DNA from 3 places in the Nocardiopsis sp. SBT366 genome. Region 1 is predicted to be linked to each of the others. Evidence: riboswitches for the same ligand, from Rfam matches in the RefSeq annotation. Region 1 holds a riboswitch; each other region holds the start of a gene.
The links. Region 1 has a riboswitch for thiamine pyrophosphate ahead of thiO (glycine oxidase ThiO). Riboswitches for the same ligand answer to the same signal wherever they lie in the genome.
Positions count from the first base shown of each region.

Region 2: it holds a riboswitch for thiamine pyrophosphate, as region 1 does, so the genes downstream of both, thiD (bifunctional hydroxymethylpyrimidine kinase/phosphomethylpyrimidine kinase) here and thiO (glycine oxidase ThiO) in region 1, are expected to answer to the same signal.
Region 3: it holds a riboswitch for thiamine pyrophosphate, as region 1 does, so the genes downstream of both, thiO (glycine oxidase ThiO) here and thiO (glycine oxidase ThiO) in region 1, are expected to answer to the same signal.

Region 1 covers NZ_LAVM01000001.1:116,571-126,369, forward strand. The annotation lists gene aroF (3-deoxy-7-phosphoheptulonate synthase) at 1-394, shown strand, start outside; gene thiI (tRNA uracil 4-sulfurtransferase ThiI) at 503-1,795, opposite strand; gene ADX84_RS00555 (6-phosphofructokinase) at 1,973-2,998, opposite strand; gene ADX84_RS00560 (response regulator transcription factor) at 3,151-3,816, opposite strand; gene pknB (Stk1 family PASTA domain-containing Ser/Thr kinase) at 4,068-6,047, opposite strand; gene ADX84_RS00570 (thiazole synthase) at 6,417-7,217, opposite strand; gene thiS (sulfur carrier protein ThiS) at 7,221-7,433, opposite strand; gene thiO (glycine oxidase ThiO) at 7,436-8,641, opposite strand; TPP riboswitch at 8,640-8,750, opposite strand; gene ADX84_RS00585 (Rv2175c family DNA-binding protein) at 8,870-9,229, shown strand; gene thiE (thiamine phosphate synthase) at 9,296-9,799, shown strand, end outside.
Region 2 covers NZ_LAVM01000081.1:1,825-11,623, reverse strand. The annotation lists gene ADX84_RS20690 (glycosyltransferase family 1 protein) at 1-817, opposite strand, end outside; gene ADX84_RS20685 (DUF6457 domain-containing protein) at 1,043-1,315, shown strand; gene ADX84_RS20680 (sodium:alanine symporter family protein) at 1,535-2,980, shown strand; gene thiD (bifunctional hydroxymethylpyrimidine kinase/phosphomethylpyrimidine kinase) at 3,072-3,875, opposite strand; TPP riboswitch at 3,864-3,964, opposite strand; gene ADX84_RS20670 (DUF368 domain-containing protein) at 4,053-4,982, opposite strand; gene ADX84_RS20665 (acyl-CoA synthetase) at 5,338-7,038, opposite strand; gene rocD (ornithine--oxo-acid transaminase) at 7,415-8,689, shown strand; gene ADX84_RS20655 (SGNH/GDSL hydrolase family protein) at 8,792-9,799, opposite strand, start outside.
Region 3 covers NZ_LAVM01000001.1:11,871-21,669, forward strand. The annotation lists gene ADX84_RS00045 (polyprenyl synthetase family protein) at 1-12, shown strand, start outside; gene ADX84_RS00050 (DUF418 domain-containing protein) at 184-1,470, shown strand; gene ADX84_RS00055 (SDR family oxidoreductase) at 1,539-2,432, shown strand; gene ADX84_RS00060 (zinc-binding dehydrogenase) at 2,572-3,543, shown strand; gene thiE (thiamine phosphate synthase) at 4,002-4,667, opposite strand; gene ADX84_RS00070 (Rv2175c family DNA-binding protein) at 4,734-5,093, opposite strand; TPP riboswitch at 5,213-5,323, shown strand; gene thiO (glycine oxidase ThiO) at 5,322-6,527, shown strand; gene thiS (sulfur carrier protein ThiS) at 6,530-6,742, shown strand; gene ADX84_RS00085 (thiazole synthase) at 6,746-7,546, shown strand; gene pknB (Stk1 family PASTA domain-containing Ser/Thr kinase) at 7,916-9,799, shown strand, end outside.

The sequences.
Region 1 (9,799 bases):
GATGGCCGCCGAGTACATCGCCCAGCGCGGCAACCTCGACATCGTCCTGTGCGAGCGCGGCATCCGCACCTTCGAGAAGGCCACCCGCAACACGCTGGACATCAGTGCCGTCCCGGTCGCGCAGGGGCTGACCCACCTCCCGGTGATCGTCGACCCGTCGCACTCCGGAGGCAAGCGCGACCTGGTCCTCCCGCTCTCCCGCGCGGCCATCGCGATCGGCGCCGACGGCGTGATCGTGGACGTGCACCCGAGCCCGGAGACCGCGCTGTGCGACGGTCCGCAGGCGCTGCTGGAGGAGGACCTGCCCCAGCTCCGCGACCTGGCGGGCACCCTGGCCACCCTGAGCGGCCGCACCCTCACCCCGGCGCCCGCGCGCGAGCTCGCCGACAGGTGAACGCGGTCCCCTGAGGCTCCGGCCCCGGGGTGAGACGACGGTGCCCCGGACGCTCACGAGCGTCCGGGGCACGTACCGTCCACGGACCCTGAGCGGGTCCGACCGGTCCTACACGGCCGAGGTGACGGCCTTGGCGGCGGAGGGGGCGACCTGGGTGGGCGCGGCCTCACCCAGGAAGCTGGGGCGGTGCAGCTGCGCGGTGGTCACCAGGTGCTCGGCCAGCTCCTCGGCGTCCAGACGCTTCTCGATCTGGCGTAGGTCGGGGATCTTGGCGGCCGTCTCCACCTGGCGCGGAGTCAGCATCGTGCAGCAGTCCTCGTCGGGCAGCTCCGAGATGGCCAGCGTGCCGATCCGGCGGGCCTGGTCCATGATCTCGGTCTTGTCCATGCCGATGAGCGGCCGCAGGATCGGCAGGTCCACCGCGTCGTCCAGGGCGGTCAGGTTGGTCATCGTCTGGCTGGAGACCTGGCCCAGAGCGTCACCCGTGATCAGGCACTCCGCCTTGAGGTCGTCGGCCAGCGCCTCGGCGGTCTTGAGCATCAGCCGCCGCTGGGCCACGATCTGGAGCCGCTCGATGCCGGAGCTCTTCAGCTGCTGCTGGGCCTTGCCGAACGGCACCACGAACAGGCGCGAACCCACCTGGTAGCGGTCCAGCTGGCGGACCAGGCTGTAGGCCTTGTAGATGGACTCGGGCCCGGTGAAGGGCATCCCGGAGAAGTGCAGGAAGTCCACCTTGAGCCCGCGCCGGATCATCCGGTGGGCCGCGACGGGGGAGTCGATGCCGCCGGACATCAGTACGAGGCCGCGCCCGCTCATCCCGGCGGGCAGCCCGCCCTGGCCGGGGATGCCGTCGGTGAAGACGAACGCCTCGTCCTTGTCGACCTCGACGTACAGGGTGTTGTCGGGCCGCTTGAGGTTCACCTTGTAGCCGTGCGCCTCGATGATCCTGGATCCGAGGTACCCGGCCAGGTCGCCGGAGTTCATCTCGAAGCGCTTGTCGCGGCGACGGGCGCGCACCGCGAAGGTGCCCTCGCGGCCCGCCATGGAGCGCACGCCGATGTCGACGATAGCGTCCAGGTCCTTGGCCACGCGGCGCACCAGGTGCACCCAGACCACGCCCATGACGTTGGCCATGCGGTCGGCGATCTCCGCGATCTCCAGGTCGGAGGCGCCGGGCTTGCGCACGATGATCACGCCCGCGCCGCGCTGGGAGAGGCGGATGTCGCCCAGGTCGCGCACGGAGGAGCGGATGTTGTTGTGCAGGCGGCGCTCGAACAGCTTGCGGTTGGAGCCCTTGAGAACGATCTCGCCGAGCTTCATGAGCACGCAGAGCTCGCCGAGCCCGGCGTCGGCTCCGACCTCGGTTACGGGGAGCGGCGCGGACTCAAGCGACGCGGACATGGTGCTACCTCCGGAGGGTGATACCTGGGGTGGGCGATGGAACGATGCCTTCCAGTATCGAACAATCCCCGGACCGCTCGGTCCATTCCCCGTGTACACGGCATCCGGGTGAGACCCCGGACACGGCCGGGCCCCTCCCTGACGTGGGAGGGGCCCGGCACACGCTATGGTCACGCCCTAGCCGAAGAAGACCTCGGCCTCTTCGTAGCGCTCCGCGGGCACGGTCTTGAGGGTGTCGGTGGCCTCGGCCAGGTCCACCCGCACGATGTCGGTGCCCTGGAGGCCGACCATCTTGCCGAAGGACTTGTCGTGCACCGCCTCGATGGCGTTCACGCCCAGGCGGGTGGCGAGCACCCGGTCGAAGGCGGTGGGGGTGCCGCCGCGCTGGACGTGGCCCAGCACGACCGAACGGGCCTCCTTGCCGGTGCGCCGCTCGATCTCCTCGGCGAGCGTCTGGCCGATCCCGCCCAGGCGCACGTGGCCGAAGGCGTCCGTCTCGCCGGTGGCCAGCTCCAGCTGACCCTCCTTGGCGTGGGCGCCCTCGGCGACCACGATGATGGGCGCGTACTGGGTCTCGAAACGGCTCTCGACGTGCTTGACGACCACGTCCATGTCGAAGGGGCGCTCGGGGATGAGGATGACGTTGGCACCCGCGGCCATGCCCGAGTGCAGGGCGATCCATCCGGCGTGGCGGCCCATGACCTCCACGACCAGGGCGCGGTGGTGCGACTCCGCCGTGGTGTGCAGGCGGTCGATCGCCTCCATGGCGATGTTGACCGCGGTGTCGAACCCGAACGTGTAGTCCGTGGCGTTGAGGTCGTTGTCGATGGTCTTGGGCACGCCCACCACGTTGACGCCGCGGTCGTGCAGCTGGCGGGCCACACCCAGGGTGTCCTCGCCGCCGATGGCCACCAGCGCGTCAACGCCCAGACCGGCCATGTTGTCCTTGACCCGCTCGACACCGCCCTCGATCTTCATGAGGTTGGTGCGGGAGGAACCCAGGATCGTGCCGCCCCGGGGAAGGATGCCGCGCACGGCGGAGACGTCCAGGGGCATGGTGTCGCCCTCCAGGGGGCCGCGCCAGCCGTCCCGGAAGCCGACGAACTCGTATCCGTAGTCCTTGATGCCCTTACGGACCACGGCGCGGATGACCGCGTTCAGACCAGGGCAGTCTCCACCGCCGGTCAGCACCCCGACTCGCATACGACTTCTCCTCGACGTTGGTGGGTGTTCCGGGCGCTGGGCGCCCTATGGTCTAGACCATAGTGGGCGGGGGTAGCCCAGGCCAACCCCGCCTGGAGAACACCATCCGAAACCCCGCGTTACGGCCGCCGTTGGAGGGAGTCTTCACGGAGTCATTCGTCCAGGCCCCGGTCGATGGCGTAGCGCACCAGCTCCACCCGGTTGTGCAGGTGGAGCTTGGTCAGGGTGTTCTGGACATGGTTCTGGACCGTGCGGTGGGAGATGGTGAGACGGCGGGCGATCTGCTTGTAGGCCAGTCCCTTGGCCACCAGTCTCAGCACCTCGGTCTCCCGGGGTGTCAGCTCGGGTGCCCGCTCCCGGCCGTCGTCGGAGCGGTAGTCCTCGGCCGACAACCGCCGGTACTCGCCGAGTACCAGTCCGGCCAGTCCCGGCGTGTACACGGCCTCGCCGGTGTGCACCCGGCGGACGGCGTCGAGGAGCTCCTCCCGCCCGGCCGACTTCACGAGGTAGCCGGTGGCACCGGCCTTGACCGCCGCCAGCACGTCGTCACTCTCGCCGCTGGCCGAGAGCACCAGCACCCGCGGCGGCTCGGGCAGCGCCACCAGCGCCGCGGTCAGCTCCACCCCGTTGGTGTCGGGCAGGTGCAGGTCCACCACGGCCAGGGTGGGCCGGACCGCCGGGGCGATCCGCAGGGCCTTGGCGCCGTCGCCCGCCGTCCCCACCACCTGGAGCCCGGCCTCGGCCAGGTCCCGCGCCACCGCGTCACGCCACATGGGGTGGTCGTCCACGACCATCACCCGGATCTCGTCACCGCTCATGCGGCCGACACTACTAGGGCGTGTTCGGCGGGCACACGCCCTGCTACACGTCGCCCCAGCGGCACTTGCACTGCGTTCTCATCAGTCGACAGCCAAACCCGGGCTGACTCCTTCTTCGGCCTTGCGCCAGCACCACTGGACGCACCGCTCGCGACGGGCAGCACCCACCGAACACGCCCTGACCGCCGCCCCCTCCCGGACAGGGAAGGGGCGGCGGTCATCCGGGCGGCGCGCGGTGGCGCGGAGTCCGGTCAGTCGTCGTCGTCCTCGTCGAGGTCGCCCAGGTCGATCCCGCCGGGAGTGGCGGTGAGCTTGATCTTGGTGCCCTCCGGCGCGCTGCCGGTGTGCGACTGGTGCGCCACCACGCGGCCGCCGAAGATCCGTTCGACCTCGACCTCGAACCCGGCCTCCTCCAGCTCCTTGCGGGCGTCGCGGACGGAGTCGCCGACCACGTCCGGGATGTCGACCTCGGGCGGGCCGCTGGAGACGGTCAGCGTCACGCTGGCCCCGGGGCCGACGTTGGTGCCGGTGTCGGGGGACTGGCTGATCACCAGGCCCTCGTCGATGTTCTCGCTCTCCTCCTCCACGATCTCGGCAGTCAGGCCGAGGTCGCTGAGGGTCTTCTCGGCGTCCTCGCGCTTCTCCCCGGCCAGGCTCGGAACGGGGATACCGCTGCTGACGGTGATGGTCACCGTCCCCTCCCGGTCCGCCTCCGCCCCGGCCTCGGGGCTGGTGGCCAGCACCTCGCCGGGGGCGTTGTCCGGGGAGTCCTGCTCCTCCTGGACGACGCTCTCGTCGTCGAAGCCGAGGTCCTCCATGGCCTTGAGCGCGTTGGCGACGTCGTCGCCAACGAGGTCGGGCATGGACACGTTCTGCGGGCCCTTGGACAGGAACACCGTCACCGTGTCACCCGGGGAGAGGCGGTCGTCCACCTCCGGATCGGTGTCGCCGACCTCACCGGCGGCGGCGTCGTCGCTGTACACCGTGTCGTCGGACAGATCGACCACCAGACCGGCCCCGCGGATCTGCTCGCTGGCGGCCTCGGGGGACAGCCCGATCACGTCGGGGACGGACTCGTAGCGGCCGAGCAGGAACCACCAGCCCGCCACACCCACGACCAGGGCCGTCACGAGCGCCCCGACCACCAGGAGGCGGTTGCGCGAGAACCACGACCCGCCCCTCACGGGGTAGTCGTCGTAACCGTCGTCGTCGTAGTCGTCCCGGCCCAGGTCGGCGCCGTTCATGTCCACGACCATGGTGGCGTTCTCGGTACCCGGACCTGCGCCGCCCGCGATCAGCTGGGGCGCGGTCATGGTGGCGGCCGAGTTGGCCTGCGGGGCCACGGGGGCCAACGGCGCGGCCGGAGCCGAGCCGGTGTCCGGCAGGGTGCGCAGGACCTCCAGGACCTTGGCCAGGTACTGGCCCGCGTTGCTCGGACGGTACCGGGGGTCGCGCTCGGTGGCCTTGGTGACCAGGCCGTCGACCTCGGGCGGCAGGTTCGGCAGGAAGTGCGAGGGACGCGGGACGTCCTCGGTCACGTGCTGGTAGGCGATCGCGATCGGCGTCTCACCGGTGTGCGGCTGGCCGCCGGTGAGCAGTTCGTAGAGCATGATCCCGGCGGCGTAGACGTCGCTGCGCGCGTCGGCGGTGCCCTTCTCGATCTGCTCGGGCGCCAGGTAGGCGGCGGTGCCCATGAGCGTGCCGGTACGGGTCAACCCCTGGTTGGACTGCTCCACCGCGCGGGCCAGACCGAAGTCGGCCACCTTGACCCGGCCGTCCTTGCTGATGAGGACGTTCTCGGGCTTGACGTCGCGGTGCACCATGCCGGCCTGGTGGGCGGCGCCGAGCGCGGCCAGCACCGAGGCCATGAAGTTCAGGGCCTGCTGCGGGCCCAGCCGACCGTGCTCCTTGAGGAGGTCGCGCAGGGTCTGGCCCGGGACGTACTCCATGGCCAGGAAGACGTGTCCCTGGTCCTCACCCTGGTCGAAGACCTGCACGACGTTGGGATGCGAGAGCTTGGCGACCGAGTGGGCCTCGTTGATGAAGCGCTGGACGAAGGTCGGGTCCTGGGCCAGGGAGGGGTGCATGACCTTGAGTGCCAGCCGTCGGTCCAGCCTCAGGTCGTGGGCGACGTAGACCGTCGCCATGCCGCCACCGGCGATCCTTGACTCGACGAAGTAGCGACGGTCCAGCGTCGCGCCTACAAGCGGGTCGGAAGTCGTCATGTCCACGGCGGGATTGTGTCCTTGCTGCGGGGAGCGCGGGCGTTCGCTGCCGGTGGCGCGTACCCGACACCTGGTGTCGATCCGACACGATAGCGGAAGCCGGTGTCAGGTTTGCCCCGCGGTTCACGGTCGCGGCGGCCCTCGTGTCCACCGTCGTGGAGCCGACCGGAGTCGGTTCGGGGCGTTCGCGCCTGGGCGGTATGTGGGTGCGGTGCCGCCGCGCGGCACGCACACCCCTCCCACGGTAGGGGACGGCACCAAACCCGGTTTTCACGGTGTGTTCGAGTGTCGTGACCCCATGTCCAGGGTGGTGTGTCCGCGCAGGCGGCGGCCCCGGCCCCCGGCCCCCACCGTGGCGGTGTCCTCTGGGGACGCTCAGACCACGTCGGGGCTGGACGCCCTGGCGTGGCGCCGGACCGGGATGCGTCCGGCCAGCCGGGCGCCGCGTCCGGCGCGCACGGCGTCGCGCATCGCCGTGGCCATCCGGACCGGCTCCTGGGCGCGTGTCACGGCCGTGGCCAACAACACGGCGTCACAGCCCAGCTCCATCGCCAGGGCGGCGTCGCTGGCCGTGCCGATGCCCGCGTCGACGATCACCGGGACGTCGGCCTGCTCGACGATCAGCTCCAGGTTGTGCGGGTTGCGGATGCCCAGACCGGAACCGATCGGCGCGGCCAGCGGCATCACGGCCGCGCAGCCCAGCTGCTCCAGGCGACGCGCCAGCACCGGGTCGTCGTTGGTGTAGGGCAGCACGGTGAAGCCGTCGTCGACCAGCGCCTCCGCGGCGTCCAGCAGTTCCACCGGGTCGGGCAGGAGGGTGTGCTCGTCGGCGACCACCTCCAGCTTCACCCAGTCGGTGCCCAGCGCCTCGCGGCCGAGCTTCGCCGTGCGCACGGCGTCCACGGCGGTGAAGCACCCGGCGGTGTTGGGCAGCGGGCGGATGCCGTTGCGGTCCAGGACGTCCCACACCGACCCCTGGGTGCCCGGGCTGATCCGGCGCATCGCCACGGTGGTGAGTTCGGTCCCCGACGCCAGGAGCGCCTCCTCCAGGACCTCCAGGGAGGGCGCCCCGCCGGTACCGGTGATGAGGCGGGAGCCGAAGGAGACCCCCGCGATGACGAGCGGGTCCTCCGGGGCGCTTTCCGCGACGGTCACGGACTCGTGCGTCTGTGTCATGGTTCAGCCTCCCTGTACGGCGGTGAGGACGTCCACGCGGTCGCCCGCGCGGAGCGCGGTGTCCGTCCAGGCGGTGCGGCGCACCACCTCGTCGTTGACCGCGACCGCGATCCCCCCGGGGACGGCGCCGTCCCCGGCGTCGGTGAGCGCGCGCACGACCCCGTCCACGGTGGTCGCCGCGCTGTCCCGGGCCTGTCCGTTGATGATCAGTTCCACTGCTACTCCCACGTCTGCTCACGCGTCCATCTGCTGGCTGCGAACCGGCGCGCGTACGGGGGCAGCGCGCCGGTGGTGAGGGCCTCGGCCATGACCTCCCCGGTCACCGGGGCCAGCAGGACCCCGTGCCGGAAGTGCCCGGCGGCCAGGTGTAGTCCGGGGACCCGTGTCGGGCCCAGGAGGGGTTCGTTGTCGGGTGAGCCCGGCCGCAGCCCCACACAGGTCTCGACGACCTCCAGCTCGCTCACCCCCGGGACGAGTTCGCGCGCGTCCCGCAGGACCTGCCAGAGCCCGCCCACCGTCAGGGATGTGTCGTGGCCCAGTTCCTCCTGGGTGGCGCCGACGATCACCTCGCCGTCCGCGCGGGGCACCAGGTAGACGGGGAACCCGCGCACCAGGCCGCGCACGGTGCGGGTGACCAGCGGTGGTTCCCCCGCGGGGACCCGGGCGCGCAACAGTTGCCCCTTGACCGGGCGCAGCGGCGGCACCACGGGTTCGGGCACCCGCACCCGGTCGCCCCAGCACCCGGCGGCGAGCACCACCTGTTCGGCGGGCAGCGCGGAGCCGTCGGCCAGGCGCACGCCCAGTCGCGCCCCGTCGGGGCCGGGGGTGGCGACCTCCTCCGCGTACCCGGAGACCTCGCGCACGCCCGCGCGCTCCCCGGCCCGGGCCAGGGCCAGAAGCAGGGCGCGCGGGTTCACGGAGTGGTCCTCGGGGGCCAGTACCCCGCCGCGCACGCCGGGCGCGAGGGTGGGTTCGAGGCGGCGGCACTCGCGGCTGGTCAGCCGTTGAGTGGGGATGCCCAGGCGTTCCTGGAGGGCGTGCAGGTCGGTGAGGACGGCCAGGTCGTCGCTGTCGAAGGCGACCAGGAGGGTGCCGGTGCGGCGGTGGCCGACGTCGACCCCGCTGGCCTCCTCCAGTTCGGCGACGAAGTCGTCGTACAGGCGCGCGGAGCGCACCCCCATCTCCATCAGCTCCTCCTCACCGAAGACCGCCTCGGTGGCGGGGGTGAGCATGCCCGCGGCGACGGTCGAGGAGGCGCGGGCGGCGGAGGGTTCGGTGACGGGGTCGGGTTCGACGAGGGTGACGGCGAGGCCGCGCTGGGCGGCCCGCCAGGCGGTGACCCGGCCGACGACACCGCCGCCGACCACGACCACGGTAGTGGTGGGATGAATCGTCTTCTGCGGGGGAACGTCGTTGGTGCGCACGGCGCCGTGTTCCACTCCCTTCGCCGGTATGACCCGGATCAGGTTCGTGCGGTCGGAGGCCGCGAGCCTCCCTCTCAGCCGGGTCCACCCGGCTCCCGCGGGACATGTCTGTCCACCCATCCTAGGACAACCCGTCCGGACCGGCCGTGGCGGGGATCTCCCAGGCAGGGAGCCCCCAGGGCGGCGCGATGGTCTCCGGGGCCCGGTCGGGTGTGGCAGATTGGTGAGGTGACACAAAGCGATCGTGAACTCGACGAACTCGTCGGCGAATGGCTGACCCTGCGTGAGGCGGCCGCCCCGCTGGGCGTGAGCCCCAACCGCATCAAGACCCTCATCCGCGAGAACCGCCTGATGGGCGTGGTGCGCGGTGGTGAGCTCTCCATTCCCGCCGCCTTCCTGGACGGCCAGGACCTGGTCAAGGGCCTGCCGGGCACCATCGTGCTGCTGACCGACGCCGGATTCTCCACCGGGGAGGCCCTGCGTTGGCTGTTCACCCCGGACGACACCCTGCCGGGCACGCCGATCCAGGCCATGCGCGAGAACCGGGGCACCGAGGTCCGCCGCCGGGCGCAGGGCATGGCCTTCTGAGCCGTCCACGGCCCGGGGACGCACCACCTCGGTGACGTCCCCGGGCCGTTGGTTATGGTGGGGCGCGTGAGGACGAGCCACGGAACCAGCCTGCGCGAGCGCCTGGACGCATCCCTTCTGTACCTGTGCACCGACGCCCGGGCCGGGAGCGGTGATCTCGCGGAGTTCGCGGACGCCGCCCTGTCCGGCGGTGTGGACATCATCCAACTCCGGGACAAGGGGCTGGAGGCGCGCGGGGAACTGGCCGCCCTGGAAGTCCTGAGGGAGGCGTGCGAACGCCACGGCGCCCTGCTCGCGGTCAACGACCGCGCCGACATCGCCCGCGCGGTGCGCGCCGACGTACTGCACCTGGGCCAGCGCGACTTGCCGGTACCCCTGGCCCGCGACGTCATCGGCGCCGACCCCCTGATCGGCCGCTCCAACAACGACCCCGAGGCCGCCGCGCGATCGGCGGAGGAACCCGGGAGCGACTACTTCTGCGTGGGCCCGACCTGGGCGACCCCGACCAAGCCGGGACGCCCGGCGGCCGGGCTCGAACTGGTGGAACGCGCGGCCGCGCTGGGCACCGAC
Region 2 (9,799 bases), on a different contig from region 1:
ACAGCCGTGACAGGTCCGCCCCGGTCCGCTGCCCGGTGAACACGGCGTCCGGCAGCAGACGGCGCAGCCGGGCGCGGTCCGGGCCGTCCCCGACCACCACCAGCCGCATCCCCCGCAGCCTCGCCAGGTGGCCCAACAGGTGCACCCGCTTGTCCCGGGACAGACGGCCCACGTACCCCACGATCGCCTCCCCGCCGGGGGCCAGCCTCCGGCGCAGCTCCTCGGACCGGTGGTCGGGGGAGAAACGCACCGTGTCCACGCCCCGCCGCCACAGGTCCAGCCGGGGGAACCCCCGGCCGGAGAGTGCCTCCATGGTCGATGAGGAGGGCACCAGCGTGCGGTCCACAGCCGAGTGGACCCGGTGGAGCAGGGGCCACAGCGCCCGGGCACCGGGCAGGCCGTGACGTCCGGCGAACCCGGGCAGGTCGGTCTGGAACGCCGCCACGGTCGGTAGTGCCCACCTGCGGGCCACGTCCACCGCCGTCGCCCCGAAGAGCGCGGGCGAGGCCAGGTGCAGCACGTCGGGCGCGAACGCGCTGATCGCCGCGGTCATGGTCCGCCGGACGGGCAGGCCCATGGGGAAGTCGCGGTACACGGGCAGGGGCAGCGCGGGCGTCCGCACCACTGGGAAGCCCGCGTACGTCGTGGGACCGTGCCCGGGGGCCAGCACGAGCGCCTGGTGGCCCTCGGCGGCCAGGTGCTCGCTGATCCGGCACACGGAGTTGGTGACCCCGTTGACCTGCGGGAGGAAGGACTCGGTCACGATGGCCACCCGCAGGGGAGGGCGGGGGACGGTGGGCGGGGGTGTGGGGGACATGCGGGGCTCCCAACGCCGATGTGTCACGCCGAGTGGTGGCTGCCTCCGACGCTAGGGTCGGGGAGTGAACCCGGGCCGCCGGGCGGGAGAACCCCGCCCGAAGGGCCGACACGGGTTGGCCGATCAGGTGATGACGCCGTCCGCACGGTCGACTGACCGACGGGTGACCCCGCCATGGCCGTGATCGCCGAACCCGACCGAACCGACACCCCAAGGAGCCGTGTGGTGACACTCGTGGAATGGGCCGAGCTGGTCCGCGCAGAACTCGACCTCGCGGGAACCGATCCCCTTGAGAAGGCCGACGTCGACCGGATCCTCGACCTCGCGCGCGACGCCGCGCACTCCGTGGCCCGACCGGCGGCCCCGCTCACGACCTACCTGCTCGGTGTGGCCGTGGGGCAGGGGGCGGACCCCGACGCCGCGGCCGCCGTGCTCAGCCGGCTCGCCCTGGCTCAGGCCGAGGCCGAGGGCGAGGACGGGGGAGGGGGCCAGGGGTAACGGTTGCCCCCTGTGACTGACGCGGTCGGAGGGTCGAGTGTGCGTTCATGAGTCGTAACGCGCATTCTGACCTCACGTGATTTGTTTGTTACGCGTCAGTGCCATTCTTTCCCGATACCGAGTAGTGCCCACCGATTCCAACGTGTTTCCGAGGGCCCTGGTTCCCCCATCACCGCTGGTTCCCCCTACCCCATGCAATCACCGAAAGAGAGGTCCTCAGTGGACCACCTCCTAGAGATGGCCGGCGTCCTGTCGGAGATCATCTGGGGACCGTACGTCCTCATTCCCCTGTTGCTCCTGACCGGTGTCTTCCTGACCGTCAGGTTGAGACTGCTCCAGTTCACCAAGCTCGGCCACGCGCTCTGGCTCGCCTTGGTCCGGCGGAAGGAGGACCACGACCAGGCCGAGGGCGACATCTCGCACTACCAGGCGCTCAGCACGGCCCTGGCGGCCACCGTCGGCGTCGGCAACATCGCCGGTGTCGGTCTGGCCATCGGGATCGGCGGCCCGGGCGCCCTGTTCTGGATGTGGGTCACCGGCCTCGTGGGCATGGCCACCAAGTACAGCGAGGCGCTCCTGGGGGTCAAGTACCGGACCAGGGACGAGAAGGGCGAGCAGGCCGGCGGCCCGATGTACTACCTCCGCCACGGTCTGCCCGGCGGCCTCGGCGTCTTCCTCGGCGGGGCCTTCGCGGTCTTCGGCGCCATCGCCGCCTTCGGCATCGGCAACGGCACCCAGGCGGAGGCCGTCTCCAGCTCCATCAACAACATCACCGGCATCGACCCCCGCATCATCGGTGTCGTCCTGATGGTCCTCGTCGCCATCGTCATCCTCGGCGGCATCAAGAGCATCGGCCGGTTCGCCTCCGCGATCGTGCCGTTCATGATCATCGGGTTCATCTTCATGAACCTGTTGGTCCTGATGATCAACTGGGACCAGCTGCTCCCCGCCTTCCAGCTCGTCTTCACCGACGCGTTCACCGGGACCTCCGCCGCGGGCGGATTCGCGGGTGCCGCGCTTATGCTGGTCATCCGCACCGGTGTCGCCCGGGGCATCTTCTCCAACGAGTCCGGTCTGGGCACCGGCGCCATCGCCGCCGCCTCGGCCAAGACCACCCAGCCGGTCCGGCAGGCCATGGTGTCGATGACGCAGACCTTCATCGACACGATCATCATGGTCACCCTGACCGCCCTGATGATCATCACCTCCGGCCTGTGGAACGCCCCCGAGAGCGCCGGGTACGACCCGGACAACAAGGGTGTCCTGCTCACCTCCGGTTCGATGGAGCAGGGCCTGGGCCAGCTCAGCCCGGCCCTGGGCTCCTTCGGCGTGGTCTTCATCGCCTGCGCGGTGGCGATCTTCGCGTACACGACCATCCTCGGCTGGTCGTACTACGGTGAACGCTGCATGGTGTACCTGGCCAAGGGCAAGCGCTTCCTGGTCCTGCCCTACCGTCTGGTCTTCATCGCGGTCGTCTACGTCGGCGCGACCGCCAGCATCGAGTCGGTCTGGCTGTTCAGCGACATCGCCAACGGTCTGATGGCGCTGCCCAACCTGGTGGGTCTGATCCTGCTCTCGCCGGTGGTGGTCGCGGAGACACGGAAGTTCTTCGGCCACCCCGAGTGGCGGAACCCGGACGTGATCATGGACGACGTCAACAAGTAGTCCGCGCTCGGCCGGGGGACGGGTCCCCGGGCCGACGACAAGGGGGGACCGGCCGCAACGGCCGGTCCCCCCTTCGCGTGGCGCCGGTCCGCTACCACCAGGCGTGGAAGTGGTGCACAGGCCCCTGGCCGCCGCCGGCGTCGATCTCGTCGGCGCGGCGTAGGGCCTCGGTCAGGTAGGCCTTGGCGTCGGCCACGGCGGCCACCGCGTCCGGACGCTGGGGGAGCAGGGCGGCGATCGAGGAGGAGAGGGTGCAGCCGGTGCCGTGGGTGTTGCGGGTGGCCACGCGGTCGGACCGGAACTCCACCGGCTCCGAGACCCCGTCGACCAGCAGGTCGACGCTCTCCTCGCCGGGCAGGTGGCCGCCCTTGAGCAGGACGCGGCGCGGACCGAGTTCGAGGAGGCGTTCGGCTTGCCCGCGCATCTCCTTCAGGCTGGTGGCCTCGGTCTCGCCGAGCAGGTCGGCGGCCTCGGGAAGGTTGGGGGTGAGAAGGTCGGCGCGCGGCAGCAGGACGGTGCGCAGCGCCTCGATCGCCGACCTCTCCAGGAGGCGGTCACCGCTCTTGGCCACCATCACGGGATCCACGACCACGTTCGGCAGTTCGTAGCGGTCCACGGCGGCCGCGACGGCCTCGGTGACCTCGGACGTGGACAGCATCCCCACCTTGACCGCGTGCACGGTCGCGTCGGTGAACAGGGTGTCCATCTGGTCGGTGACGAAGGACGCGGGGACACCGTGTACCCCGGTGACCCCGCGTGTGGACTGGGCGGTCAACGCCGTCACCACGGTCATCCCGAAGACCCCGTGGGCGGAGAACGACTTCAGGTCGGCCTGGACACCGGCACCCCCGCTGGGATCGCTTCCGGCGATGGACACGACGTTGTACGCGCTCATTGGCGTTCCTTCGCTAGTACGAACTAGGGCAGGTTCGACGGGTGTGCTCTCAGCCGGGAGGAGTCTCTCCGGCACCCCGCGCCACCGGGGCCTCGCGGCCCCGGCATCACTGTTGGTTTGTGGTGTTTCCGACTGTAGTGGACGGTCCGCCGGGGCGGACCGTCCCTCCGCGCGCGGTCAGACGGTGACGTTGTGGTGGTGGGTCTCCACCCGCGCCTGCTGGGCGTGCTTGCGCTGCTCCCAGATGATCATGCCGACGACCACCACGAAGCCGCCGACGGCGAAGGCGATCGTCACGGGGACGTCGGTCATCGGAAGCAGGTCGCGGTTCTCGTCCTGCCACGGCCACAGCGCACGCAGCGAACCGGCCATCAGACCGGTGAGCACCACGAGGGTGATGTGGTGGTGGTTCTCCAGCAGGAACTGGAGCACCTTCACGAACAGGGCCAGGCCGGTGATCATGCCGAGCACGAAGACCGTGATGTAGGGCAGGTCGGCCCCGCGCAGGGCGGCCATGGTCGGCTCGTACAGGCCCAGGGTCAGCAGGATGAACGAGCCCGACAGGCCCGGCAGCACCAGGGCGCAGATCGCCACGGCCGCGGCGAAGAAGACGATCACCGGGTGGGTGGGCAGGTTGGCGCCGGGCAGTCCGGTGAGCAGGAAGGCGAGCACGGCGAAGACGAGGGCGACCCCGTAGTGCCAGGCCTTCCACTTCTTGCCCGCACCGGTGTAGGGGATCCACAGGCAGGCCAGGACCAGGCCGAAGAACAGCGCGTAGGCGTACTGCTCGTAGACCTCCACCAGCGGGGCGAGGAAGATGGCGGCCAGGATGAGTGCGACGCCCATGCCGATGAGGGCGGGGACGAGGACGCTCCAGTCCACCTGGCGGAACTGCTCCTGGGCCCGCTCCTTGCCACGCCCCCGGGGCACGTCCGTGACGTAGCGCTTGATGCCGCTGACCACGTGGCCCGCGCCACCGATCAGCTTGTCGTAGAGGCCGACCATCAGTGCGACCGTGCCGCCGCTGATGCCGGGCAGAGCCTCGGAGGTGCCGACGGCCCCGCCGCGCACCGCGTTGAAGATGTAGGAGCCTACTGACTTGGCCATGTTGTCGGGCGCGGGCCCGGGAGCTTCCCGGGAGGGGGCGCCGTCCTCCGTCCTGATGGGGCCACCGGTCGCGCGTGAGCGCTCGACCGGCGGGGTCAAAGGGGTGCTTGTACCGCGCGGGTCGCGGGGACGACCTCCACCGGTCCGATGTCCGGCCGCGCGGATGTTTGCCGCCCGGGCCGTGCGATGGGGGAGGAGCGCCGTCAGGCCCCGGGCCGGGCAGCGCCAATTCTAGCGGCGCCGGACGGGGTGAAGGCGTCCGAGCGCCCCGAGAACCGGGGTTTTGGCCAGGTATCAGCCCGCACGGTCCTTAGTCCGAAAACAGATCGTGACGAAGGGGCCGCGGAGCACGGCATCAGTTCCGGAGCGAACCGGACAGGTGCGAGCTCGGAACGGCGGGCGCGGACGGGTCCTCACCGGCCACCGAAGCGGCCCAGCGATAGTCCTGTTTGCCCACCGCCGTGCGCCGCACACGGTCCACGAAGTGCACGGTCCGGGGCACCTTGAACCCGGCCAGACGCACCCGGCAGTGCGCCCGCAGCGCACCCTCGTCCGGGGCGGAACCGGAGGCCAGGGACACCAGCGCCGTCACCCTCTGCCCGAGTCGCTCGTCCGGGGCGGGTACCACGATCACGTCCTCCACCGAGGGGTGCGCCTTCAGCACGGCCTCCACCTCCTCGGGGTAGACCTTCTCCCCGGCGGTGTTGATCACCACGCTGCCCCTGCCCAACAGCATGATGGAACCGTCGCCTGCCCGCGTGCCGTAGTCACCCGACAGTGCCCAGCGACGCCCCTCACCGTCCGTGGGGAACGTGCGCGCGGTGGCGATCGGATCGTTGTAGTAGCCCAGCGGGATCCGGCCGGTCCGGGCGATCCGACCGACCTCGACCGACCCGGGCGGAAGCGGCCGCAGGGCGCCGTCGAGCACGGCGATGCTCCCACCCATGGTGAAACTGCGCCGGTCGGTGGAGTCCGCCACGCTCGTGTGCTCGTCGGGGGCGGTGGCCGAACCGCACACACCCGTCTCCGATCCGCCGTAGGCGTCGGCCAGGGCGACGTCCTCGCGCCAGGCCCGCCACAGCCCGCGCACCGAGGGGGTGAGCGGGGTTCCGCCGGAGCGCACCGAAGTGAGGTCGGGACACAGGTCCGGCTCGGTGAGCAGGTGCCTTGCCAGAGGTCGGGCCATCGCGTCGCCCACCAGCTGAACGGCGTGCACGCCCTCGCGGTGCGCCAGCTCCAGCACGCGGTCCGCGCGGAAACTGCGGTCCGTGGACAGCACCACGCTCTTGCCGCACAGCAGCATGCTCAGCGCGTTCCACTGCCCGGCCGCGTGCATGAGCGGACCCAGCACGAGCATGCGCAGAGGGAAGCAGCGCGCGGCGCGTCCGGCAACGTCCAGAGGGGTCCCGGCGCGGGGGGCTCCCGGTTCGCGCCGCTCCACGGCGGCGCGGAAGACGTCCGCCTGGCGCCACAGGACGCCCTTGGGGTAGCCGGTGGTGCCCCCGGTGTACAGCAGGTAGTGGTCGTCACCACTGGTCTCGGGCAGCTCCACCGCGCCGTGCTCGGAGTCGGGGCCGTGCGCGGCGAGCGCCTCCTCGTAGTCCGCGCCGTCCAGCGACGCGTCGCGCTCCGCGCCGTCCTCCAGCAGGAGCACGTGCCGAAGGCGCGGCAGGTCGGAGCGGACCGCCGCCACAGTCGTGGCCAGGGAGTCCTCGGCGATCAGCGCCACCGCGTGCGAGTCCGAGAGCACGTGCCGGAGCTCGCCCGCCACGTACCGGTAGTTGACGTTCACCGGCACCGCGCCCGCGCGCAGCACGCCCAGGAACGACTCCACCCACTCCGCGCGGTTGAACGACAGGATCGCGACGTTCTCCCCGGGGCGCACACCGGTGGTGACCAGGTGCCGGGCCAGCCGGGTGGAACGGTCGAGCAGGGCGCGGTAGGTGAGGCGGCGGGGTCCGGCGACCAGCGCGACCCGGTCCGGGACGGCGTCGGTCACCGCCGTCATGAGGTTGGCAAGGGAGAAGGGGGTGTCCGGGGACGCGTGTTGGGGCACGTCTGATGACCTCCCTGACGTTCGTGAACGGCCGTCCTCGGCGCGGGGCGCTCGTGGCGGCTGTGGCTGGTTACGAGCGAACGTACCCGTCGGGGCCTCACCCGATCGCCGTCGGGGCTGTGTACCGCGTCACCTGCGTAACCGTCCCCCGTCACCCCCGGAGCGGACCCCGCCCGGCCGCTCCCGCTCAGTGGGGGTGTCGGCCCGGGAGGCCCCGGGGTTTCGGGCCCGGGCGCCGACCGGTGATCTTCACCACCCCTTGTGGGCTCACCGGATCATCTGCTCAACTCTTGGAGATCCCGCCATGGGGCTCTACAGGGCCCCACGGTGGGTATCTAGTGTCTGACATCGGTCGATGGTGATCGGAGCGGCTTAGATGACCACCCAGAATCTGGGACAGCAGGACTCCGCCGGAAACCCCGGCGGACAGGGACTCTCCAGCGCGGACCACATCGAACTCGCACAGACGAGGTCCGCACACAACTACTCACCCCTGCCCGTCGTGATCGCCGAGGGCCGAGGCGCCTGGGTGACCGACGTGGAGGGCAGGCGTTACCTCGACTGTCTGGCCGGCTACTCGGCCATGAACTTCGGCCACCACAACCCGGATCTCCTGGCGGCGGCGCACGCCCAGCTCGACAGGGTGACGCTGACCAGCAGGGCCTTCTACAACGACCAGTTCGGCCCGTGGGTGAGCGCCCTCGCCGACATGGTCGGCAAGGAGAAGGTCCTGCCGATGAACACCGGTGCCGAGGCGGTGGAGACCGGCATCAAGGTGGCCCGCAAGTGGGGCTACGAGGTCAAGGGCGTCCCGGAGAACCAGGCGACCATCGTCGTGGCCGGGGCCAACTTCCACGGCCGCACCACCACGATCATCTCGTTCTCCTCCGACTCCGAGGCGAAGACGGGTTTCGGCCCCTACACGCCGGGCTTCCGTTCAGTGGCCTACGGGGACGCCCGGGCCGTCGAGGACGCCATCGACGAGACCACGGTGGCGGTGCTCATCGAACCGGTGCAGGGCGAGGCGGGCGTGATCGTGCCGCCCCCCGACTACCTGCCCCGCATCCGTGAGATCTGCGACGCCAACCGGGTGCTGTTCATCGCCGACGAGGTCCAGTCGGGACTCGGGCGCACGGGCACGATCCGAGCCTGCGAGCACACCGGTGTCGTCCCGGACGCCTACCTGTTCGGCAAGGCGCTCGGCGGTGGAGTCCTGCCGGTGTCGGCCATGGTCGCGGACGAGGACGTCCTCGGCGTCATCCAGCCCGGGCAGCACGGGAGCACCTTCGGTGGGAACCCGCTCGCCGGGGCGGTGGGCCAGACGGTCGTCCGGATGCTGACCGAGGGTCCCTACCTGGAGAACGCCAGGAAGCTGGGCGAGGTGCTCCGGCGCAGGCTGAAGGGGTTCGTCGGCGAGGGTGTGGTGTCGGCGCGCAGCATCGGCCTGTGGGCGGGCGTGGACGTCGACCCCGCGCTGGCCTCGGGCAAGGAACTGTGCAAGCGGCTCGCCGAACACGGTGTGCTGGTGAAGGACACCCACGGTTCGACGGTGCGGATGTCCCCGCCGCTGGTGATCAGCGAGGACGACCTCAACTGGGGGCTGGACCGGTTCGGCGAGGTCCTCGCCGAGCTCAGGGCGGAGCGGCGGTAGCAGCGGCCGTTCCCCCGCCCGTGTGAGGGTGGAACGGCGGGGCCCCGCCCCGGAACGCTCCGGGGGGGGGCACCGCCGCGTTCGGCCAGCGTCGGTCGAGGGTCAGGAACCGGCCCCGGCCTCGGCGGCACCGTTGCCGTCCCCCTCGCCGTCGTTCGCCTCGGCCTCGTTCGCCTCGGCCTCGTCGGTGTCGGGGACGACGTTGACCGGGTCCAGGGGGCCGCCGAGTTCGGTGTGCAGGACGTCGGCGTCGACCCTGTCCAGGGTCTCCCGGGAGGCGTACAGCACGCGTTCGGGCCCCTCCTCGATCTGGAGCCGCACGCGTTCGGCGATGGAGCGCTGGCCCTGGGCCGTGGGGTGGAAGCTCGCCCGGTCCACGCGCAGGCCCTCACCCAGCTGGCCGAGGACGATCCCGTTGAGCCAGGCGTCGTCCTCGCTGACCTCGTGCCCCTTCAACGCGGTGAAGACGTTGACGAACTCGACGCTGCCCACCTGTCGCGACCCGTACACGTCGCCGTCCACCTGGTAGGCGGTGTCCCTGATCCGGTCGTTGAACCGCTGGGCCACCGAGTTCAGCCACAGCTGGTCGCTCTGCGAGAGCGTGTAGTACATGCCCGGCGGCTGCTCCGGGAAGAGTCGGGGATATCCCAGGACCAGCACGCGGGCGTCCGGGGCGCGGTCGCGGATCTGGCCGAGCACCTCGGTGAGGGTCTCCTCGAACGCGTCCATCCGCTCGATGACCTCGTCCTCCTGGTCCGTGCAGGCGGTCCGCTCCAACAACGGCATCCGCATGATGCAGGTGCGCAGGACGGGGATGAAACCGAGGTCGTTGCCGCCGATCCCGACCGTGACCAGCGAGGTGTGTTCGGTGACGCGTTCGAGCTGCGACTCGGGGGTGCCGACCTGGCTGAGCATGTCGGAGCCCTTGTGGCTGCTGCACGCGTAGAAGCCCAGCGCGCCGTCGAAGGAGAACTCCTCCTCGATGACCCTGGGGTAGGCGTGCTCGGAGCGCCAGCACTCGCCGGGTTCGGCCGTGCCCTCCTCGTACTCTCCGGCACCGTCGCCGGAGGAGTAGGAGTCGCCCAGGGAGACGTAGTTGCCCCAGAGCGC
Region 3 (9,799 bases), 100 kb from region 1:
CGCTCGCACTGATCCGCCTCGGGTGGGTCGAACCGACCCACCCCCGGCGCTCACCCTCGAAGCCCCTAGGGGTCAACCCTGGCGACTTCGGGGGTTTTCTCACGCCTGGTACCTGTTGCGGCTTCTGCCTGACTCCCGATTGAATCGAGACTCACGATACATCTCGACACCGGAGTCCTCCCCATGTCCCGACAGACCCCCGTGCTCGGTCCGACCGGTGCCACGGAGCGGGCGTTGGCGCCCGACCTCGCGCGCGGCTTCATGCTGTTGTTCATCGCCCTGGCCAACACCGTCTGGTACCTGTGGGCGGCCCCGAGCAACGGCCCGACCATGCATCCCACCCCCGAGGGCGGCCTGGACTCCGTCGCCCAGTTCTTCACGATCATGGCCGTGGACATGCGCAGCTATCCGATGTTCGCGTTCCTGTTCGGCTACGGGATGATGCAGCTGGCCCGCCGCCAGGAGGCGGCCGGAGCCGACGTGAGGAGCGTCAACGCCCTGCTGCGCCGCCGGAACCTGTGGCTGATCGTCTTCGGCTTCTTCCACGCCCTGCTGCTGTGGATGGGCGACGTCCTGGGCGCCTACGGCGTGGCCGGACTGGTCCTGGGCTGGCTGTTCTTCCGGCGCAAGGACGTGACCCTGATCGTGTGGGGCGCCGTGCTGACCTCGCTCATGACGTTGGTCAGCGCGTTCAGCCTCCTGGCCCTGCCGTTCGTCAGCGAGACCGACGGCGGCTCGGGCGGCTTCGACATCAGCGAGATGGCGGGCAACATCGGTGACCCGTCCATCGCCTCCGCCGCCGTGGACCGGGTGGCGAACTGGCCCCTGGTCAGCGTCGGCCAGGGACTGCTGGGCCTGGTCGTGCCCACCGCGATCCTGATCGGTTTCTGGGCCGCGCGCCGCGGGTTCCTGGAGGAGCCCGGTCAGAACCTGCGGGCCCTGCGCTGGGTGGCGGTCCTCGGCATCGCCGTCGGCTGGATCGGCGGCCTCCCCGAGGCGCTGAACCAGGTCGGTGTCTGGGACCTGAACGCCGCCCAGGGCCTCATGCTCGCCTTCCCGCACATGCTGACCGGGCTCTTCGGCGGCCTGGGGTACGTCGCGCTGATCGCGCTGATCGCCCACCGCCTCCAGGAGCGCGGCCGGACCGGTGGGGTCGTGGTGACCGCTCTGGGCGCCACCGGCAGGCGTTCCCTCAGCGCCTACCTGGCGCAGTCCGTCCTGTGCGCGCCGATCCTGGCCGCGTGGGGTCTGGGCCTGGCCGCGTACCTCACCTCGTGGACGATGTTCCTGTACGCGGTCGCGGTGTGGCTGGTCACGGTGGCGGGCGCCTACGCCATGGAGCGCGCCGGACGACGCGGACCGGCCGAGGTGCTGCTGCGCAAGCTGTCCTACCGGCGTTCGACGAGGGCGGTCGCGGAGCCCTCCGGACCGCCCCGGGCGGACGAGCACCAAGAGCGCACCAGCGCCTGACCGGGGGGCGCAAAAAGGGGCGCGCCGGTCAGCGACCGGTGGACACTCGTACCCCAGGATGGGTTTCCATGGGCGACGATCACATGACAAACCACACCATAGGGGTGACCGGGGCCACCGGTGCGCTGGGCGGGCGTGTGGCCGCCCGGATCGCACGGCTCGGACTGGCTCAGCGCCTCATCGTGCGCGACATCAACCGGGCTCCGGAGTACCCGGAGAGCAGCGCGGCGATGGCGGTCTACGAGGACACAGCCGCCTTCGAGAAGGCCTGTCGTGGCGTGGACACGCTCTTCCTGGTCTCGGCGACGGAGTCCGAGGACCGGGTGGAGGCCCATCTGAGCGCCGTGGACGGGGCGGTCCGCGCCGGTGTGTCACGGATCGTCTATCTGTCGTTCCTGGGCGCGGGCCCGGCGTCCACGTTCACGTTCGCCCGCACGCACTTCTACACGGAGGCCCACATCCGGTCGACGGGTGTGTCCCACACGTTCCTGAGACCCAGCCTGTACCTGGACCTGCTGCCCCGTTGGGTGGACGAGAAGGGCGTGGTGCGCGGCCCGGCCGGGGAGGGCCGGGTCGCGTGGGTCTCGCGCGACGACGTGGCCGACGTCGCCGCGGCCGTGCTGACCGATCCGGTGGTGGCGGCGGCCTCGGAGGACAGGACACACGACGTGACCGGGCCGGAGTCGCTGTCGGTGGGCGCCACCGTGGAGAAGCTGGGCCGGTTGACCGGGCGGAGCGTCCGGTACGTGCCCGAGACCTGGGAGGAGGCCCTGGAATCGCGTCGTCCGAGCGGGGCCGCCGAGTGGGCGATCGAGGGCTGGGCCTCCTCGTACGCCGCCATCGCCGCCGGGGAGCTGGATGTGGTCTCGCCCGTCGTTCCCGACCTGACCGGGCACCCGGCGCAGTCCATCGAGGGGTTCCTGCGCCGCCATCCGAGCGCCCTCTCCCACGTCGGGGGCTGACCGCCCCCTCCCCCGCCACCGCCGTGCCCCGGGCGCGGCGGTTCCCCTTGTCCGGGACGGCGGCCCTTGACCTCAACATTCGTTGAGGAACCAGTCTTGGCTCCGGGGGACACTCCCCCGCCGAAGGAGAGTGGTGGAGATGCGCGCGGTGCGAGTGGACGAGTTCGGTGGCCCGGAGGTCCTGGTGACGCGGGAGCTGCCCGACCCCGAACCCGGCCCCGGCGAGGTGCTGGTCGAGGTCGGGGCGGCCAACGTGATCTACCTCGACACCCTGATCCGCAGCGGCGCCGCACAGGGCCACTTCCCCCAGGCCCCGCCCTACGTGCCCGGGGGTAGCGTGGTCGGCCGGGTCACCTCGGTCGGCCCCGGCACCGACCCGGCCTGGACGGGCACGCGGGTCCTCACCCGCACGGACGACGGCGGATACGCCGACCGCGTCACCGTCCCGGCCGAGGGGCTGCTCCGGGTCCCCGAGGAGCTGCGCCCCCTCGACGCCCTGGCCCTGATGGTCGACGGGGCGACCGCGATGATGCTGGAGCGGGCCGCCCGCTTCGGTCCGGATGCCTGGGTCCTGGTCCTGGCCGCCACCGGCGGGGCAGGCAGCCTGGTCGTGCAACTCGCCCGTCTCGCGGGGGCCCGGGTGATCGGCGCCGCCCGGGGCGCGGAGAAGCTGGCGCTGGCCCGGTCCCTCGGAGCGGAGGAGGCCGTGGACTACTCGCAGCCGGGCTGGCTGGACCGGGTGCGCGGGATCACCGGCGGCGCCGGGGCCGCCGTGGTGATCGACGGGGCCGGCGGTGAGCTGGGATCGGCCTCCTTCGGGGCGGTGGCCGACGGCGGCCGGTTCCTCAGCTACGGCACGGCCGGAGGCTCGTTCGCCGAGGTGGACACGACCGAGGCCGAGCGGCGCGGGATCACCGCCCTGGGTCTGAACGAGATGCAGGCGCGGCCGGGAACGGACCGAGGCGACCTCACCAGGCTCGCACTGGAGGAGGCGCGGGCCGGACACCTGCGACCGCACGTGGGGCTGATCCTGCCGCTGGAGCGGGCCGCCGAGGCACACGCCGCTCTTGAGGGCCGCCGTGTGCCGGGAAAGGTGCTCCTGGTCCCCTGAGTCGTGCTGACCGGATCATTCCTCCCGCCCGCCGCCCGCCGCCAACCTCGACGGACGCCTGCGGCGCGGTGTCCTCGCGTCACCACCGGGATGTGCCTGTGCGCCGATGAAGCTCGGACAGCCACCCGGTCGGGTCCCACCGTGCGACACCGCGGAGCCCGCGTGGCAGCGCACAGCAGGGGAGACGGACGCTCACATCGATGGCGGCCGCGCCGCCACCGGCGGTGCGTCCAAGAGGGGACACACAGGGCCCTTCTTCTGGATCGATCCGCCCCGACGTCGCTCACCACCGTCCCCACCAACTCCTACGGCGCTGGCGGCCAGGCCGCCGTCGGCGAAGGCACCCGAGAACCACGCCCTGGCCCCGTGCGGTCGCCGGCTCGAGGACGATCCCTGGGAGGGGCAGGGCATGGAGCGGCCCCGGTCCCGTGCGGGGTCCCGGGGCCGTCGGTGTTCGTTCAGGCGAGTCGCGCGGTGAGCTTGGCCTTGAGGGCGCTGGCTGCCGCTCGCGGGTCCTGCGCCTCGGTGACGGCGCGCACCACGACCACGCGGGTGGCCCCGGCGTCCAGCACCCGGTCCACGTTCTCCAGGTCGATGCCGCCGATCGCGAACCAGGGCCGGTCGGTGCCCAGCGCGGCCGCGCGTTCCACCAGTTCGAGCCCGGCCGCCGGGCGTCCCGGCTTGGTCGGGGTCGCCCAGGTCGGGCCCACGCAGAAGTAGTCGCTCCCGGGTTCCTCCGCCGATCGCGCGGCGGCCTCGGGGTCGTTGTTGGAGCGGCCGATCAGGGGGTCGGCGCCGATGACGTCGCGGGCCAGGGGTACCGGCAAGTCGCGCTGGCCCAGGTGCAGTACGTCGGCGCGCACCGCGCGGGCGATGTCGGCGCGGTCGTTGACCGCGAGCAGGGCGCCGTGGCGTTCGCACGCCTCCCTCAGGACTTCCAGGGCGGCCAGTTCCCCGCGCGCCTCCAGCCCCTTGTCCCGGAGTTGGATGATGTCCACACCGCCGGACAGGGCGGCGTCCGCGAACTCCGCGAGATCACCGCTCCCGGCCCGGGCGTCGGTGCACAGGTACAGAAGGGATGCGTCCAGGCGCTCGCGCAGGCTGGTTCCGTGGCTCGTCCTCACGCGCCCCACCATAACCAACGGCCCGGGGACGTCACCGAGGTGGTGCGTCCCCGGGCCGTGGACGGCTCAGAAGGCCATGCCCTGCGCCCGGCGGCGGACCTCGGTGCCCCGGTTCTCGCGCATGGCCTGGATCGGCGTGCCCGGCAGGGTGTCGTCCGGGGTGAACAGCCAACGCAGGGCCTCCCCGGTGGAGAATCCGGCGTCGGTCAGCAGCACGATGGTGCCCGGCAGGCCCTTGACCAGGTCCTGGCCGTCCAGGAAGGCGGCGGGAATGGAGAGCTCACCACCGCGCACCACGCCCATCAGGCGGTTCTCGCGGATGAGGGTCTTGATGCGGTTGGGGCTCACGCCCAGCGGGGCGGCCGCCTCACGCAGGGTCAGCCATTCGCCGACGAGTTCGTCGAGTTCACGATCGCTTTGTGTCACCTCACCAATCTGCCACACCCGACCGGGCCCCGGAGACCATCGCGCCGCCCTGGGGGCTCCCTGCCTGGGAGATCCCCGCCACGGCCGGTCCGGACGGGTTGTCCTAGGATGGGTGGACAGACATGTCCCGCGGGAGCCGGGTGGACCCGGCTGAGAGGGAGGCTCGCGGCCTCCGACCGCACGAACCTGATCCGGGTCATACCGGCGAAGGGAGTGGAACACGGCGCCGTGCGCACCAACGACGTTCCCCCGCAGAAGACGATTCATCCCACCACTACCGTGGTCGTGGTCGGCGGCGGTGTCGTCGGCCGGGTCACCGCCTGGCGGGCCGCCCAGCGCGGCCTCGCCGTCACCCTCGTCGAACCCGACCCCGTCACCGAACCCTCCGCCGCCCGCGCCTCCTCGACCGTCGCCGCGGGCATGCTCACCCCCGCCACCGAGGCGGTCTTCGGTGAGGAGGAGCTGATGGAGATGGGGGTGCGCTCCGCGCGCCTGTACGACGACTTCGTCGCCGAACTGGAGGAGGCCAGCGGGGTCGACGTCGGCCACCGCCGCACCGGCACCCTCCTGGTCGCCTTCGACAGCGACGACCTGGCCGTCCTCACCGACCTGCACGCCCTCCAGGAACGCCTGGGCATCCCCACTCAACGGCTGACCAGCCGCGAGTGCCGCCGCCTCGAACCCACCCTCGCGCCCGGCGTGCGCGGCGGGGTACTGGCCCCCGAGGACCACTCCGTGAACCCGCGCGCCCTGCTTCTGGCCCTGGCCCGGGCCGGGGAGCGCGCGGGCGTGCGCGAGGTCTCCGGGTACGCGGAGGAGGTCGCCACCCCCGGCCCCGACGGGGCGCGACTGGGCGTGCGCCTGGCCGACGGCTCCGCGCTGCCCGCCGAACAGGTGGTGCTCGCCGCCGGGTGCTGGGGCGACCGGGTGCGGGTGCCCGAACCCGTGGTGCCGCCGCTGCGCCCGGTCAAGGGGCAACTGTTGCGCGCCCGGGTCCCCGCGGGGGAACCACCGCTGGTCACCCGCACCGTGCGCGGCCTGGTGCGCGGGTTCCCCGTCTACCTGGTGCCCCGCGCGGACGGCGAGGTGATCGTCGGCGCCACCCAGGAGGAACTGGGCCACGACACATCCCTGACGGTGGGCGGGCTCTGGCAGGTCCTGCGGGACGCGCGCGAACTCGTCCCGGGGGTGAGCGAGCTGGAGGTCGTCGAGACCTGTGTGGGGCTGCGGCCGGGCTCACCCGACAACGAACCCCTCCTGGGCCCGACACGGGTCCCCGGACTACACCTGGCCGCCGGGCACTTCCGGCACGGGGTCCTGCTGGCCCCGGTGACCGGGGAGGTCATGGCCGAGGCCCTCACCACCGGCGCGCTGCCCCCGTACGCGCGCCGGTTCGCAGCCAGCAGATGGACGCGTGAGCAGACGTGGGAGTAGCAGTGGAACTGATCATCAACGGACAGGCCCGGGACAGCGCGGCGACCACCGTGGACGGGGTCGTGCGCGCGCTCACCGACGCCGGGGACGGCGCCGTCCCCGGGGGGATCGCGGTCGCGGTCAACGACGAGGTGGTGCGCCGCACCGCCTGGACGGACACCGCGCTCCGCGCGGGCGACCGCGTGGACGTCCTCACCGCCGTACAGGGAGGCTGAACCATGACACAGACGCACGAGTCCGTGACCGTCGCGGAAAGCGCCCCGGAGGACCCGCTCGTCATCGCGGGGGTCTCCTTCGGCTCCCGCCTCATCACCGGTACCGGCGGGGCGCCCTCCCTGGAGGTCCTGGAGGAGGCGCTCCTGGCGTCGGGGACCGAACTCACCACCGTGGCGATGCGCCGGATCAGCCCGGGCACCCAGGGGTCGGTGTGGGACGTCCTGGACCGCAACGGCATCCGCCCGCTGCCCAACACCGCCGGGTGCTTCACCGCCGTGGACGCCGTGCGCACGGCGAAGCTCGGCCGCGAGGCGCTGGGCACCGACTGGGTGAAGCTGGAGGTGGTCGCCGACGAGCACACCCTCCTGCCCGACCCGGTGGAACTGCTGGACGCCGCGGAGGCGCTGGTCGACGACGGCTTCACCGTGCTGCCCTACACCAACGACGACCCGGTGCTGGCGCGTCGCCTGGAGCAGCTGGGCTGCGCGGCCGTGCTGCCGCTGGCCGCGCCGATCGGTTCCGGTCTGGGCATCCGCAACCCGCACAACCTGGAGCTGATCGTCGAGCAGGCCGACGTCCCGGTGATCGTCGACGCGGGCATCGGCACGGCCAGCGACGCCGCCCTGGCGATGGAGCTGGGCTGTGACGCCGTGTTGTTGGCCACGGCCGTGACACGCGCCCAGGAGCCGGTCCGGATGGCCACGGCGATGCGCGACGCCGTGCGCGCCGGACGCGGCGCCCGGCTGGCCGGACGCATCCCGGTCCGGCGCCACGCCAGGGCGTCCAGCCCCGACGTGGTCTGAGCGTCCCCAGAGGACACCGCCACGGTGGGGGCCGGGGGCCGGGGCCGCCGCCTGCGCGGACACACCACCCTGGACATGGGGTCACGACACTCGAACACACCGTGAAAACCGGGTTTGGTGCCGTCCCCTACCGTGGGAGGGGTGTGCGTGCCGCGCGGCGGCACCGCACCCACATACCGCCCAGGCGCGAACGCCCCGAACCGACTCCGGTCGGCTCCACGACGGTGGACACGAGGGCCGCCGCGACCGTGAACCGCGGGGCAAACCTGACACCGGCTTCCGCTATCGTGTCGGATCGACACCAGGTGTCGGGTACGCGCCACCGGCAGCGAACGCCCGCGCTCCCCGCAGCAAGGACACAATCCCGCCGTGGACATGACGACTTCCGACCCGCTTGTAGGCGCGACGCTGGACCGTCGCTACTTCGTCGAGTCAAGGATCGCCGGTGGCGGCATGGCGACGGTCTACGTCGCCCACGACCTGAGGCTGGACCGACGGCTGGCACTCAAGGTCATGCACCCCTCCCTGGCCCAGGACCCGACCTTCGTCCAGCGCTTCATCAACGAGGCCCACTCGGTCGCCAAGCTCTCGCATCCCAACGTCGTGCAGGTCTTCGACCAGGGTGAGGACCAGGGACACGTCTTCCTGGCCATGGAGTACGTCCCGGGCCAGACCCTGCGCGACCTCCTCAAGGAGCACGGTCGGCTGGGCCCGCAGCAGGCCCTGAACTTCATGGCCTCGGTGCTGGCCGCGCTCGGCGCCGCCCACCAGGCCGGCATGGTGCACCGCGACGTCAAGCCCGAGAACGTCCTCATCAGCAAGGACGGCCGGGTCAAGGTGGCCGACTTCGGTCTGGCCCGCGCGGTGGAGCAGTCCAACCAGGGGTTGACCCGTACCGGCACGCTCATGGGCACCGCCGCCTACCTGGCGCCCGAGCAGATCGAGAAGGGCACCGCCGACGCGCGCAGCGACGTCTACGCCGCCGGGATCATGCTCTACGAACTGCTCACCGGCGGCCAGCCGCACACCGGTGAGACGCCGATCGCGATCGCCTACCAGCACGTGACCGAGGACGTCCCGCGTCCCTCGCACTTCCTGCCGAACCTGCCGCCCGAGGTCGACGGCCTGGTCACCAAGGCCACCGAGCGCGACCCCCGGTACCGTCCGAGCAACGCGGGCCAGTACCTGGCCAAGGTCCTGGAGGTCCTGCGCACCCTGCCGGACACCGGCTCGGCTCCGGCCGCGCCGTTGGCCCCCGTGGCCCCGCAGGCCAACTCGGCCGCCACCATGACCGCGCCCCAGCTGATCGCGGGCGGCGCAGGTCCGGGTACCGAGAACGCCACCATGGTCGTGGACATGAACGGCGCCGACCTGGGCCGGGACGACTACGACGACGACGGTTACGACGACTACCCCGTGAGGGGCGGGTCGTGGTTCTCGCGCAACCGCCTCCTGGTGGTCGGGGCGCTCGTGACGGCCCTGGTCGTGGGTGTGGCGGGCTGGTGGTTCCTGCTCGGCCGCTACGAGTCCGTCCCCGACGTGATCGGGCTGTCCCCCGAGGCCGCCAGCGAGCAGATCCGCGGGGCCGGTCTGGTGGTCGATCTGTCCGACGACACGGTGTACAGCGACGACGCCGCCGCCGGTGAGGTCGGCGACACCGATCCGGAGGTGGACGACCGCCTCTCCCCGGGTGACACGGTGACGGTGTTCCTGTCCAAGGGCCCGCAGAACGTGTCCATGCCCGACCTCGTTGGCGACGACGTCGCCAACGCGCTCAAGGCCATGGAGGACCTCGGCTTCGACGACGAGAGCGTCGTCCAGGAGGAGCAGGACTCCCCGGACAACGCCCCCGGCGAGGTGCTGGCCACCAGCCCCGAGGCCGGGGCGGAGGCGGACCGGGAGGGGACGGTGACCATCACCGTCAGCAGCGGTATCCCCGTTCCGAGCCTGGCCGGGGAGAAGCGCGAGGACGCCGAGAAGACCCTCAGCGACCTCGGCCTGACTGCCGAGATCGTGGAGGAGGAGAGCGAGAACATCGACGAGGGCCTGGTGATCAGCCAGTCCCCCGACACCGGCACCAACGTCGGCCCCGGGGCCAGCGTGACGCTGACCGTCTCCAGCGGCCCGCCCGAGGTCGACATCCCGGACGTGGTCGGCGACTCCGTCCGCGACGCCCGCAAGGAGCTGGAGGAGGCCGGGTTCGAGGTCGAGGTCGAACGGATCTTCGGCGGCCGCGTGGTGGCGCACCAGTCG